Regions from separate parts of the Micromonospora sp. GCM10011541 genome, predicted to be linked through region 2. Evidence: riboswitches for the same ligand, from Rfam matches in the RefSeq annotation. Region 2 holds a riboswitch; each other region holds the start of a gene.

Evidence for each region. Region 2 has a riboswitch for cyclic di-AMP ahead of ACFOYX_RS25495 (NlpC/P60 family protein). Riboswitches for the same ligand answer to the same signal wherever they lie in the genome.
Region 1: linked by a shared signal. The riboswitch ahead of ACFOYX_RS01125 (C40 family peptidase) and the one ahead of ACFOYX_RS25495 (NlpC/P60 family protein) in region 2 are both predicted to bind cyclic di-AMP.
Region 3: linked by a shared signal. The riboswitch ahead of ACFOYX_RS35610 (hypothetical protein) and the one ahead of ACFOYX_RS25495 (NlpC/P60 family protein) in region 2 are both predicted to bind cyclic di-AMP.

What each region holds. Positions count from the first base shown of each region.
Region 1 is NZ_JBHSBP010000002.1:184,704-189,451, forward strand. Features, by position in the region: gene ACFOYX_RS01115 (helix-turn-helix transcriptional regulator) at 1-798, opposite strand, end outside; gene ACFOYX_RS01120 (SDR family NAD(P)-dependent oxidoreductase) at 899-1,663, shown strand; cyclic di-AMP (ydaO/yuaA leader) riboswitch at 1,967-2,117, shown strand; gene ACFOYX_RS01125 (C40 family peptidase) at 2,563-3,255, shown strand; partial or broken gene ACFOYX_RS01130 (AAA domain-containing protein) at 3,301-3,771, opposite strand; gene ACFOYX_RS01135 (DHA2 family efflux MFS transporter permease subunit) at 3,870-4,748, opposite strand, start outside.
Region 2 is NZ_JBHSBP010000057.1:178,604-183,351, reverse strand. Features, by position in the region: gene ACFOYX_RS25500 (hypothetical protein) at 5-529, shown strand; gene ACFOYX_RS25495 (NlpC/P60 family protein) at 708-1,694, opposite strand; cyclic di-AMP (ydaO/yuaA leader) riboswitch at 1,756-1,891, opposite strand; gene ACFOYX_RS25490 (peptidoglycan recognition family protein) at 2,123-4,150, shown strand; gene ACFOYX_RS25485 (C40 family peptidase) at 4,215-4,748, opposite strand, start outside.
Region 3 is NZ_JBHSBP010000105.1:71,446-76,193, reverse strand. Features, by position in the region: gene ACFOYX_RS35625 (DUF305 domain-containing protein) at 1-284, opposite strand, end outside; gene ACFOYX_RS35620 (DUF6153 family protein) at 364-837, opposite strand; gene ACFOYX_RS35615 (YibE/F family protein) at 1,050-2,381, shown strand; cyclic di-AMP (ydaO/yuaA leader) riboswitch at 2,536-2,666, shown strand; gene ACFOYX_RS35610 (hypothetical protein) at 2,671-3,693, shown strand; gene ACFOYX_RS35605 (carbonic anhydrase) at 3,777-4,442, opposite strand; gene ACFOYX_RS35600 (MarR family winged helix-turn-helix transcriptional regulator) at 4,672-4,748, shown strand, end outside.

The DNA of each region.
Region 1 (4,748 bases), on a different contig from region 2:
CAGCTTCTCGTAGCCCTCGCTGCGCGGGGACGCGGTGAGCACGAGCAGTGCCTGGGACTGGTCCTCGGTGAACAGCGCCTGGCAGTCGAGTTCGATCGCACCGAGCTGGGGATGGATGAGTGTCTTGTGGTCCGCGAAGCGCTTGGCGACCTCGTGCCGTTCCCACAGCTCGGCGAACTCCGGGCTCGCCTTCTGCAGCGCCCGCACCAGCTCACCGGCCCGCGACTGCGGGCCCATCGATCCGTACGCGGCACGCAGGTTGGCGACCTGGGCGCGGCTCTGCCGGTCGCGGTCCTCCTCGGGGTAGCGCAGCCGCTCCGCGGGAGCCGTGAACCACCGGTAGATCTCGCTGCGGGCGAGGCCCGTGTAGCCCGACTTGTCGCCGAGCAGGGCTGCGGCCATCCGGTTCTGCACGAGCGTCTCGCCGAGGTTGGACAGGATGAGCGCCGGGGTGTCGTCGAGCCGGTCCAGCACGCGCAGCAGCGCCGGGGCGACGTGCGTCGCCGCGGACACGACTGCCGGGGCGTTGTGCCCCGCCACCCGAAACAGGTAGTCGCGTTCGTCCTTCGTCAGCCGAAGCGCCCGGGCGAGTGACGCGAGCATCTGCGCGCTCGGCTGCGGGCCGCGCTGCTGTTCGAGCCGGGTGTAGTAGTCGGTCGACATCGCGGCGAGGGCGGCGATCTCCTCACGGCGCAGGCCTGGTGCGCGCCGGCGCGCGCCCGCAGCCAGCCCGACGTCCCCGGGCTGCAGCGCCTCGCGGCGGCGGCGCAGGAAATCGGCCAGTGCTGCACGATCCATGATCCCAGTATCCGGCTGCGGCGGGCGCGAACCAGGGATTGCGGATCCCCCGATGACCGGTCTCTGCCCCAAACCAGGGACGACGGCCGAAGCTCGGTGCATGAACATCTCCGGAAACACCATCTTCATCCCCGGCTCCACGAGCGGGATCGGCCTCGCCCTGGCGCTCGAGCTGCGGGCCAAGGGCAACACGGTCATCGTCGGCGGTCGGCGCACCGACCTGCTCGAGCAGATCGCCGCGGAGCACCCCGACATCGACACCGTGGCGATCGACACGACGAGCGCCGCGAGCATCGAGGCCGCCGCGAAGGAGGTGCTGGCGAAGCACCCGGACCTCAACGTCCTGGTCACGATGGCCGGCATCATGCGCATCGAGGACTGGCACAAGCCCGAATCGTTCCTCGCCTCGGCCGAGGCGGTGCTGACGACCAACGTGCTCGGCCCGGTCCGCCTGATCGCCGCGTTCATCGAGCACCTGCAGGCGCAGCCGGACGCCACCATCGTCACCGTCTCCTCGGGCCTCGCGTTCGCGCCGCTCAAGGTCACCCCGAGCTACAACGCGTCGAAGGCCGCGATCCACATGCTCAGCGAGTCGATCCGGCTGCAGCTCGCGGACACGACCGTGAAGATCGTGGAGCTCGAACCGCCGGCCGTCCGCACCGCGCTGCTGCCCGGGCAGGAGACGAGCGAGTACGGGGTGCCGCTGGACGAGTTCGTGGCGGAGGTCGTCGCGCTGCTCGAGTCGCAGCCCGACGCGAAGGAGATCCAGGTCGAGCGGGTGAAGTTCCTCCGCTACGGCGAGGCGCGCGGCGACTACGACCAGGTCGTCGCGACCCTCAACGCGTCCGACCCCCACGGGAAGTAGCCTCGGCCGGCCCCGGCGGCGGGTGGCTCGCTTACGGGACCATGGAGCCGCCATGACGTCGGGAAACGGTCAAGCGTCACCTGAGGGTTGCCGAAGAAAAATAGCGCGCAGCTTGAAGGCCAAGATTAGGGAAGATTAAGAATTCGATTAGCGGAGCCTTACGTACGCATAATTCCGGCACCCAATGTGCCCGCTTGACAGCACAGTGAATTGGCGTCGCCGGCTCGTTGATTTCTTTGGGCCGTCCTCACTAATGTTGGTCAGCGTCCGTTCCGGATGTCGGTCTCCACCTGGAGTGCCCCGGGACGGCCACCGCCGAGTCGCTGGACGTCACTGGCGTCGCCAGGCGAGCCGGGGAACCACCGCAGGTTTCGGGGTGAATCCGCATCAGCGGTAGGGCGCCTTCCACGCCCGAACCCGTCAGCTAACCCGGTAGGCGGTCGAGGTCGGTGCACCGTTGGGGTGCGTCGGCCTCGAGTGGAAGGAGCCGAACCCGTTGCCACCCGTGCGCACCCGGCCCGCCGGATCGCGTCTGTTCACCAGAATCCTCGCCGTCGCGGCGGCGGCCATGGTGGCCGTCGGGCCAGCGGCCCCCGCCCACGCCGCACCGTCGGCCACCGATGTGCAGCAGCAGATCGAAGCGGCGTGGCAAAAGCTCGAACCCGTCATCGAGCAGTACAACAAGGTCCGGTCAGAACTGGCCGCGAACCAGCGGAGATCGGCCGAACTGAGCCGGAGGATCGAGCCACTCGGCAAGTCGGTGGAGGTCAGCAGGACGCGGGTCCAGGGGATTGTGGCGGGGTACTACAAGCAGGAAAAGTCTTTCCACATTCAACGCCCTGCTGTCCCGCGGCTCGTCGCCGACCGCGTTGGGAGACCAGCTCGCGCTCGTGAATCGAATGGCAGATTCGGAGCAGCGACAGATCACCCGACTGTCGGCCCAGCAGGCGAGCTACGACGCCGACAAGGAGAAGGTCGACGCGCTGATCGCGATACAGCAGCGCCAGCAGGCCCAGTTGGCGGCTCGCAAGAAGGCCATCGACGCCGAGATCAAGCGGCTGGATGCGCTACACAGACAGATCGCCGCCACGGAGAAGGCCGCAGCGGCCAAGGCGGCCGCGGACGCCGCGGCGGCCAGAGCCGCAGCCGCCGCGCAGTCCGCCGCCACCGCGAGCAGCACCTCACCCATCACGTCGACCAGTTCGCTGTTCATCGGTGGGAAGTGTCCCGCCGTCCCCATCACGGGAAGCGGCGGCGTCGCGGCGAAAACCGCGTGCAATCAGATCGGCGAGCCGTACGTGTGGGCGGCCGACGGTCCGGACTCGTTCGACTGCTCCGGCCTGACCCAGTACGCGTGGGCGTCCGCAGGGGTGCAGCTGACCCATTACACAGGTGCGCAATGGACCGAAGGTACGGCGGTGAGCAGAACAAACCTTCGCACGGGTGACCTCGTCTTCTTCTACTCCGATCACCATCACATGGGTATCTACGTCGGCAATGGACTGATCGTCCACGCCCCGCATACCGGCGACGTGGTCCGAATGGCCCAGCTGGCGGCTATGCCGTACAGCGGTGCTCGCCGCCCCGGCTGACCGTCCGGTCCCGGCCACCGGACACCGCTGACGCTTCTGCGGTGGTCAGGTGACGGTGTGCGCGGCGAGGTGGCTGAGCATCGTCTGGTTGGCCGCCCAGCCGTCCGGGAACTTGACCGGCACGTCCAGGTGCACCCGCTCGGTCGACGGGTGCGCGTCCAGCAGCTCGCCGATCCCCGCCCGCGCCACAACGATGCAGGCGTGCCGGTGCCGCGAGGCGAGCACGCAGAGCCGCCCCGACTCCAGGTGGAAGGCGGTCGCGTCCCGCCGCCCCGACAGCGGGTGCAGCACGATCGTCACGTCGTACTCCCGGCCCTGGAGCCGGTTGGCGGTGTCGACGGTGATGCCCGCGCCGGCCGCGCCGAGTTGCGATCGGATCGCCGCCACCTGGTCCCGGTGGGCAGCGCAGATGGCGATCCGGTCCGCCGTGACCGGCACGCCGTCGGGCGCCTGCTCGGAGACCGCGACCGCGCTGCGCCGCAGCACCCGCAGCGCCAGCTCCGCGCAGGCCGATGAACGGTGTGCGCCGACGTGGGTCTCGGCGCACACGTGCGGTGCCCTCCTCCGCCCGAAGCGGGACCGCCGGGACGTACCCGACGGCCCCGAAGGTCGGCTCAGTGGATGACGACGGGCGTCTTCCCCTGCTCCCCCGGCTGGTCGTCGAGCAGGTGCGACCGCTCACGCCGGCGGGGCAGGAACGCGGCCGGGATGAACGTCAACAGCACCAGCGCGAACGCCACCCAGAACGTCGTGCCGAAGGAGCTGGCGGCGAAGTTGAGCCCGCGCTCGATGAGCGACGGGTCGACCGGGAACTGCTGGGTCAGTTCCGGCCGCTGCTGGGCGGCGATGGCCAGCCCGGCCTCGGTGATCGGCTTGCCGCTCGGATCGGTCACACCGGGGATCGGCTGGGAGCCGTTCAGCTCGTTGGTGAGGATCACCGACATCACCGCGGCGCCGACGGAGCCGCCGATCTGCTGGAGGATGTTCACCAGCGTGGAGCCGCGGGCGACCTCCTGCGCGTGCAGGGTCTTCAGCGCGGACGTCATGATCGGCATCATCGTGCCGCCCATGCCCAGACCCATCACGAACAGCGAGCCGCAGAGCAGCACGTACGAGGTGTTCGGGTCGACCTGGGTGAAGGCGAAGAACCCGAGGACGATGAGCGCCAGCGCGAACGGCACCGTACGGCCGATGGGCACCCGGTCGGCCAGCGTCCCGGCGATCGGCATGGTGATCATCGCGCCGATGCCCTGTGGTGCCATCAGCAGGCCGGCGGCCAGCGTCGACTCGCCGCGCACCTGCAGGAAGTAGCTCGGGAACAGCAAGCCGGCGCCCATGAACGCGATGATGAAGACGAACATGGTCACCGCAGCGATGGTCAGGCTGCGGTTGCGGAACAGCCGCAGGTCGAGCAGCGGGTGCCGCGGCTTGAAGGAGTAGAGGACGAACGCCACCACCAGCGCGGCGCCGATCAGCATGGGCGCCCACACCTC
Region 2 (4,748 bases):
CGCCATGGTATGGACTCGCCGGCTCGCGCTTGCCGGGATCGTTTGGTGCGCCGGCCTGTTGGCAGCCTCGACACTCCCAGGAGGTCTTCCGCTGCCCACGCCCATCATCCTGGCGTCGGCATTGCTGCTGGCGCTGCCGGGCTTTGTCATCACCCTCATCGCAGTCATGGGCCTCGCGGTCCAAGAGACCGGCACCCGTGCCGGCGGCGGCCAGGCGTTGTGGCGTCTGTTGCGCGAAACGATGCCGGGTTGGTTGCTCATCGCGAGCTGGCTGCTGTTCGCCGGGTTCTGGCTGGTCGGAGTTCTCTCCCTCGGTGCCACACCGGGTGTGCCGGAGCAGCGTGCCGGAACGTACGTCGTCAACAACCACGGCGAGGCGACGGTCATCAGCAAGGCTCAGTATCTGACCTTGAAGGCGCAGGAGAAGCGGATTGCTGTTTTCGTGCCGGGCGGCTTTTGCGTGTTCGCTGCGGTCATCTCAACTGCCCTGCTTCGTCGAGAAGCCCGGGACGAGGCGGTGCGTCCGTAGGGCCGCCGTTCGCGACCGGCCACCGATGTCCCCCACGCTTCACCACTCCCGCCGCAGGTGACGGGCACGATGACCATCGCTACCAGTGAGAGCAAAGCCCGCATGGCATCTCTGGCGCACCTGGCCGACCCGCTGACCGCGGAAGGGGCCCCGCCACGCGAGAGCCCCTTCCGGTGGATCAGCCCGGTCGGCCGTAGCTGTTGATCTGGCCGTCGTCGACGCGTTTCATCGTGATCGGCTTGCCGGACTGGGATGCGTGCACCACCCAGCCGCCGCCGACGTACATGCCGACGTGGTGCAGGTCGCTGTAGTAGAAGACCAGGTCACCGGCGCGCAGCTCGCTCCGGCTGACCCGGCGGGTGACGTCGTGCTGCTGCCGCGCGTTGTGCGGCAGCGAGACGCCGGCCTTGGCCCAGGCGGCCATGGTCAGGCCGGAGCAGTCGTAGTGGTCCGGGCCGGCGGCGCCCCAGACGTAGATCTTGCCGATCTGGGCGCAGGCGAACTTGACCGCGACCCCGGCGGGGCCGCCCGGGTAGCCGGACGGGCAGGGCGCGGGCCGCAGCGGGCCGCCGCCACCGCTGCCGTAGATCTTGAGGCGGAGCTTGTCCAGCTTGGCGATCTCGGCGTTGATCTGCTTCTTCTTCGCCGCGAGCTGGGCCTCGGTCCGGGTCAGCTGGGCGACCATCTCGTCGAGCGGCTTCTTCTTGGCGGCCAGCTCGTCGCGGAGTTCGACGACGTTGCGTACCTGCTGCTGCTGGCGGTGGGCGAAGCGGTCGAGCAGTTCGAGGCTCGTGACCACGTCGCTCGGCGACCGGCTGCCCAGTAGCGCGTTCACCGTCGACAGGTTGTCGCCCTTGTAGGCGTCGGCGGCGAGGCCGCCGACCTGACCCATGGCGAGGTCGACCCGGAGCTGCAACGGGGCGATCTGCTTGGCCAGGGCCTCGGCCTGCTTCCGCTTGGCGGCGAGGTCCTGACGGGTGGCGTTGTGCTGCTCGATGATCGGTTCGAGCTTGTTCCAGTCCTGGTCGATCTGGCGCTCGATCTCGGCGACCGACGGGTCGGCGTGGGCCGCCGTGGCGCCGCCGGTCAGGATGACGGCGGTACCGGCCAGGGCGGCGAGGGCGGTGGTGAAGCGGGACCAGCGTGGACGCGGCGCAGCCGTCATCCGGTCGTTCGACCGGACCGACGGTCGCCGCGGGGCATGGTGTGCCACCGGGCTTCCTGACTCCTTCTTCGCTGACCGCCTACCGGGTTAGCTGACGGGTTCGGACGGGAAGGGAGCCGCCCTACCGCATTGCTGCGGATTCACCCCAGGTAACTGGGTCCCCGGCTCGCCCGGAGGCGACTCGGCAGTGTCGGACCGTCACCACCCGGGTTGGGCGATGCACATTCCGGTCGACGATTGACCAGAGTAGAGAGCGCCGTTATCAATCCGCAACCCGAGACGCCGTGACACTCCGTACCCGAATTCGCATGGGCCGCGCTGGTGAAGGTTTCCTTCACTCAACATCACTGCGGGGAAAGGTATTGACCCAACGCCATGGGTGGGGTGAGGGTGAGCACGCAGTGACTTCCGCCCGACCTGGAGGTTCGATGCTCCGTCCACCCTTGCCGCCGAGCAGACGAGTTCTGCTCGCCACCGCCGTGGCTGCGGCGACCGCCCTTCTCAGCACCGGACCCGTCGCCGCCGAGCCCCTGACCGCCGGGTCCGCCGACCGCCAGCAGCAGTACGCCGCCGCGGCGGCCGAGTACGGCGTGCCGGAGATCGTCCTGCTCGGCGTGTCGTACCTGGAGTCCCGCTGGGACACCCACCCCGGCCAGCCCAGCACCAGCGGCGGCTACGGGCCGATGCACCTGACCGACGCCGAACAGGTCGCCTCGACCCCCGGCAGCTCACACGTCGACGAGAACGAGGACCCCCGGGGCGACGACGCCCGGCCGCTGGTGGTCGACACGTCGGCCGCCGCCGAGGCGACCGGCGACGTCCTGCCGCAGGCGTCCCTGCAGACCCTCGACGCTGCCGCCGCGCTCACCGGCGTGGCCGAGGCGACGCTGCGCACCGACGCCACCGCCAACATCCGCGGCGGGGCGGCGCTGCTCGCGTCGTACCAGAAGGAACTGGCCGCGCCGGTCGGCGCCGGCAGCGACCCGGCGGCCTGGTACGGCGCGGTGGCCCGGTACTCCGGCGCGGACACCGAGGACGCCGCCGCGGCCTTCGCCGACGAGGTGTACGACCAGATCAGCGTCGGCGCCAGCCGGATGACCGACGACGGCCAGCGGGTCACCCTCGCCGCCCGCCAGGTGTCCCCTGACGAGTCGGGGCTGCACCGGCTCGGGTTGCGCCGCGCCGAGCGGCCGGACGGCCTGGAGTGCCCGGTCCGCCTCGCCTGCGAGTGGATCCCGGCCCCGTACGAGAAGTACGGCCCGAAGCCGGGTGACTACGGCAACCACGATCTCGGTGACCGGCCGGCCCAGCAGAAGCTCGAGTACATCGTCATCCACGACACCGAGGGCTACTTCGGTCCGAGCGTGAAGCTGGTGCAGACCAAGACCTACCTGGGCTGGCACTACACGCTGCGCTCGGTGGACGGCTACGTCGCCCAGCACATCAAGGCCAAGGACGTCGGCTGGCAGGCCGGCAACTGGTACGTCAACGCCAAGTCCATCGGCATCGAGCACGAGGGCTTCGCCGGCCACGGCACCTGGTACACCGAGGCGATGTACCGGACGTCGGCGAAGCTGGTCCGGCACCTGGCGCTGCGGTTCCAGATCCCGCTGGACCGGCAGCACATCCTCGGCCACGACAATGTCCCGGGCACCACCGCCGGGACCGTGGCCGATATGCACTGGGACCCGGGCCCGTACTGGGACTGGTCGCACTACTTCGACCTGATGAAGGCGCCGTTCCAGTCGACCGGCACCCCGCACACCGGTCTGGTCACCATCGACCCGGACTTCGCCAGCAACCGCCCGGCGTTCTACGGCTGCAACCAGCAGCCGCCGGGCGTGCCGGATCCGCCGCCGCCGGCCGAGCCCTGCCCGCTGCGCGGCTCGTCCTCGGTCATCCTGCACAGCGCCCCGAGCCTGGACGCCCCGCTGGTCAACGACCGGGGGCTGCGCCCGAACGGCACGCCGGACACCATGTACATCAAGGACCATGGTGCCCGCGCCTCGGCCGGTCAGACGTACGCCCTCGCGGACGTCCAGGGTGACTGGACCGCGATCTGGTACCTCGGCCAGAAGGCCTGGTTCTTCAACCCGTCCGCCGCGCCCACCGCGAAGTGGGCGCAGGGCTTCGTGGTGACGCCCAAGCCGGGCAAGACCACGATCCCGGTGTACGGGCGGGCCTACCCCGAGCGGGCCGCCTACCCGGCCACCATCCCGTACCAGGGCATCTCGCCGCTGCAGTACACCTTCGCGGCGGGCCAGCGGTACGCGCTCGGCGGCGTCCTCCCGGGCGAGTACTACCGGGCGGTCTCGTTCGACGGCTCCGCCCCCGGCGACCGGACGGTGGTCCGGGGCGAGAACCAGTACGTGCAGATCCAGTTCGGCCACCGGGTGATGTTCGCGAACCTGGACGACGTGCTGATCCTGCCGGCCGCGGTGGGCGCGCCGCAGTAGCCACCGCATCCGACGACGAAGGCCCCCGGTCAGCTCGACCGGGGGCCTTCGTCGTCGGATCGGATCAGGTGACTCGGCGGTAGCCGGCCACCGGCATGTAGTTGACCTGGCTCACCTGGACCGGTTTGCCGGTCCGTGGCGCGTGCACCATCAGGCCGTTGCCGAGGTACAGGCCGACGTGGTGCAGGTCGCTGTAGAAGAACACCAGGTCACCGGGGCGGGCGTCGGAGCGGGAGACCGCCCTGCCCTCGCTCCACTGGGCGCCGGTGAAGTGGGTCAGGTAGATGCCCGCCGCCTTGTAGGCGTACTGGGTCAGACCGGAGCAGTCGAACGAGTTCGGGCCGGTGGCGCCCCAGACGTACGGGTCGCCGACCTGCTGGCAGGCGACCCGGATGGCGGTCTGCGCGGCGCTGCTGACCACACCGTTGATGGTCGGGCAGCCGGTGACCTTCACCGTGGTCTTCGGCAGCGCGGCGGTGAGGCGCTTGATCTCGGCGTCGATCTGCTTCTTCTTCGCCGCCAGCTCGTCGCGCTGCTTGATCTGGGTGGCGATCAGCGCGTCCAGCTTCGCCTTCTGCGCCTTGTACTTGTCGCGGAC
Region 3 (4,748 bases), on a different contig from region 2:
GCCAGCTTCTTCACCTCCGGGTCGGCGGCCCGACTGTCGGCCAGCTCGGCCATCTCCACGGCCTGCTGGTGATGCGGGATCATCATCCGGGCGAACATCACGTCGGCCTCGGCGAACGATGCCGAGGCGCCCACGGTGGGCGTGCCGGCGCCGCCCATGCCCGGCATGTTGTGGCCGGAGCCGGACGTCGAGTGGTCGGCATCGCCGCAGGCCGCCAGGGCGAGCGTGGCGAGAGCGGTCGCGCCGACCAGGGCGGCACGACGCGCGATGGTACGAGTGAACACAGGAAAGACCTTTCGGTGTCGGAACGTACGCAGCGGACACGGGACGCGGGTCACCGGACGGTCACCCGCGTCGGGCGTCCTATCTGCGCAGCACCGACGCCGTCACCAGACGCAGTGCGAAGGGCTGGGGCGGCGGGGCCCGCGGTCCGCAGGCGGGTCGCGGCGATCCGCGGGCGGCCCGTCCGACGGGCCGCGAACCGGCCCGCAGCAGCACGGCGACCAGCAGCGCCACGGCGAACGCGCCGAGGACGGCCAGGCAGACGCTCCACCCCGACCGGTCGTCCTTGGGACCGGTCGGCGGGAGCGCGCGGGCGTGGCAGCCGTCACCCGGGCAGTCGGCCACCGCCGCGGCGACGGTCGCGACCGCCTCGGCGAGGACCGCCGGAAGATCGAGGTGGTGCCCGGCGCGCTGCGTCTCGTGACCCGCCCGGTGCCCACCGGAGGCGTGCGCGCCGTGGCCGAGGGTGTGCATGGCGGCGAGCCCGACCAGCGTGCTGAGCAGCAGCAGGAGCCGGACCCACCGTCCGGGCGTCACCGCCGCCTCCGTACGCACGGAGACCACGCTAACCTGCCGGGTCGTACCGGTCGGGAGGAACGGCCCGCTCCGCGCCGCGGAGCGCCGCCCGGCGGGACCGCCGGTCGGCCTGACTAGCATTCCCTGCGACGGCCCCGGCGACCGCCGCACCGGCGGACGCCTGTCCCGGCCCGGTGAACCGACCGGCCCGGTGACACGTACCTCGCCTGAGAACCGTTGGGAGACTCACCATGGGCGCCGACCACACCGGTCCAGCTCCGGCCGCCCCGCCGGGCGTACGACGGATCCTCGTCGCCACGGTGGTCCCGCTGTTCGTCCTCAGCGTGCTCGCCGCCCTGGTGCTCTGGCCCCGGGACACCCCGGCCCCGGAGCGTGCGGCCGACGTGCCGCGCTACCACGGCACGGTGACCCGGGTGGTCACCGAGCCGTGCCCGCCGGCGGCGGAGGTGCCGGAGGGCACCCCGGGTGGCTCCGCCGGGCCCTGCGGCACCGTCCGCGTGGCGGTCGAGCAGGGCCCGGACGCCGGCCGCCAGGTGGAGACCCCGATCCCCGTCGGCCCCGGCGCGCCCACCGTCGAGGTCGGCGACCGGATCGTCCTGGTGGAACTGGTGGACCCGGCCGACCCCGCGACGAAGAGCTACAACATCGCCGAGCACCAGCGGGGCAAGCCGCTGGTGTGGCTGGCGGCACTGTTCGCCGTCGCCATCGTCGCGTTCGGCCGCTGGCGGGGGCTGGCCGCGCTCGGCGGCCTGGTCGCGAGCTTCGCCATCCTGCTCGGCTTCGTGCTGCCGGGAATCGGCGCCGGCCAGCCACCGCTGCTGGTGGCGATCGTCGGCTCGGCGCTGATCATGTTCGTGGTGCTGTACCTGACCCACGGGATCACCGCGCAGACCTCGGTGGCGGTTCTCGGCACCCTCGGCAGCCTGGTGCTGACCGGTGTCCTCGGCACGCTCGCCACCGCCGCCACCCACCTGACCGGATTCGGCAGCGAGGACGCCACCACGCTGTCGATGTTCCAGCGGGACGTCGACCTGCACGGGCTGCTGCTGGCCGGCATCGTCATCGGCTCGCTGGGCGTGCTGGACGACGTGACGGTCACCCAGGCGGCCACCGTCACCGAGCTGGCGCACGCCAATCCGGGGCTGTCCCGGTTGCAGCTCTACCGGGCGGCCACCCGCGTCGGCCGCGCCCACATCGCCTCCACGGTCAACACCATCGTGCTGGCGTACGCGGGCGCCTCGCTGCCGCTCCTGCTCCTGCTCGTCGCTGACTCGCGGCCGGTGAGCGAGATCCTCACCAGCGAGTTCATGGCGCAGGAGATCGTTCGCAGCGCGGTGGCCACGATCGGCCTGATCGCCGCCGTACCCCTCACCACCGGCCTGGCGGCCGTGGTGACCACCGCCGGTCGGGGCGGCGCGGGGCAGCCCGCCGCGCCGGCGTCCCGTCCCCCCGCGGAGCCGGACGCCGCGCTGGCGGCGCTCAGCGCACCACGCAGCGGTGCGGCCGCGGACGCCCACGGCGGTCGGACCGGACCGGAGAGGAGCACGGACACCGCATGGTGAAACTCCGCAGCGTGACCGCCCGCGCCAAAAGCGATGCTGGTCACGGGGTCGGCCGTCGAATTACCGCTTTTAGTCGGCTTCCGGACGTAGATCCTCGGGAGGACTCTCGGGTAACCTCGCTGCCGGTCACCGCCGAAGGCGCGCAGCGGCGCCTGCGGTACCGCCGCCCAATCGCCGTACGGCGAACCGGGGAACCAGGTACATGGGGTGAATCCGCGCCAGCGGTAGGGGCCACTTCCGCCCCGAACCCGTCAGCTAACCCGGTCGGCGGTCGACGGAAGGGAACACTGTGACGGCACCCCTGCGCCGCTGGCTGACCCCCGTGGTGGCCGTGCTCACCGCGTTCACCATCGTCGCCGGCCCCGCGCCGGCGATCGCGGCGCCGACGACGCCCCCCACCCCCTCGGGGCACGAGGAGGACGCCGAGCCGAAGCTCATCACCGACGCCATCGAGGCCGCCAACCGCAACTACGTGCAGGCGAAGACCAAGCTGGCGAAGTCGAGGCAGCGCCAGCTCCAGCTTGCCTTGGAGGTACGCGCGGCGCAGCACCAGCTGGACGCCCTGCGCCCGCAGGTGTCCCAGATCGCGGCACAGTCGTACCGGACCGGCCGGATCGGCGCGGTGGCCATGCTGCTGGAGAGCAACGCCCCGGACTCGTTCGTCCGGCGGGCCGCCGCCCTGGACGAGCTGAACATGGTCAACGCGCAGAAGCTGGCCGAGGTCAACGCGGCGAAGAACCGCGCCGAACAGGCCAAGCTGGCGCTCGACGCCGAGGTGCGCGCCCAGCAGACGCTGACGAACGCGATGGCCCGGGAGAAAGTCGAGACGGAGAAGGCGCTCGCCCTGGTCGGCGGGAAGGGCTTCACCGGCGGCCTGGTCTCGGCCACCTCGCCGGTCGCCCGGATCGGCCCCGGCCGCACCGCCGACGGGGACTGGAAGCCGGAGTCGTGCAGCGAGAACGACCCCACCACCTCCGGCTGCATCACGCCGCGCACGCTGCACGCGTACAAGGAGGTGAGGCGGGCCGGCTTCAACCGCTTCGCCGGCTGCTACCGGTCCGGCGGGCCGTGGGAGCACCCGAAGGGCCGGGCCTGCGACTGGTCGCTGCAGAACAGCGGGTTCGCCCCCTGGCACAACAACGACACCCGGATGTACGGCAACAACGTCGCCGCCTTCCTGATCCGCAACGCGGACCGGCTCGGCATCTACTACGTGATCTGGAACCGGCAGATCTGGTTCCCGGCGACCGGTTGGAAGTCCTACAGCGGGCCGTCCAACCACACCGACCACGTGCACATGTCGCTGCTCTGACCGACGACGTACCACGGCCGAGGGGCCGTCCCGCCGAACCGCGCGGGACGGCCCCTCGGTCGTCGTGTGCCGGTGGCGCGGCGTCAGCCGACGGCGGTGGGCGTGGGGTGCTCGACCTGGGCGGGCGGCCTGGTCGGCGCACCCGCCGGCACGGTGGCCACAGTCCGCACCTCGCCCGCGCCGAGCTGGTACGACATGCCGACCACCGCGCACCGCCCGGCGGCCACCGCACCGGCCAGGACGGGGGAGCTGGCCAGCAGCGCCTCGACGGTCTGCGCGATGTGGATGTCGACGATGCCGTCGATGTCCTCGACGCCCTCCGCCGCCGCCCGGCGCAGGCTGGGCACCACGGCATCGACCACCGCGCCGAGGTGCCCGGCGGGGGTCCTGCCGGTGGTGACCGCCTCCTTGGCGGCCTGCACCGCGCCGCAGGAGTCGTGCCCGAGCACCAGCACCAGCGGGGTGCCGAGCACCGTCAGGGCGTACTCGACGCTGCCGAGCACCTCGGGACCCGTCGTGTGGCCGGCGGTCCGGACCACGAAGAGGTCGCCCAGGCCGCGGTCGAAGATGATCTCGGCGGCGAGGCGGGAGTCGGAGCAGCCGACGATCACCGCGAAGGGGTGCTGGCCGTCGGCGACCGCTGCCCGGTGGCCGGCATCCTGATTGGGGTGGCGCGGAACGCCGGTGACGAACCGCCGGTTCCCGGCGTGCAACTCGGCGAGTGCCTGCTCCGGAGTGGTCGGGGTCAATTCCCTCACCTCGTCCTCGCGCGAAACGACCTGGTCAGCCGGGCCGGCGGCGCAGGCGGCCTCGGCCCCAACCGTCACACGCAGCCGAAGGCACGTCAAGATTTACGTGATACGGATTTCATACGTTGACTGGGACTTGACCGCGGGACGAGTGCGGCCACCACGGCCGGGACGGCCCCGCCTCGCCGGGGCGAGGGCAGGGCCGGAAACGCGAACGAAGGGCCATACGATGACGCGCATGGCGACGACAGCAGGCCAGAACGGGAGCAGCCGGAACTGGACATTCCTCACCAACCACGGGCACGT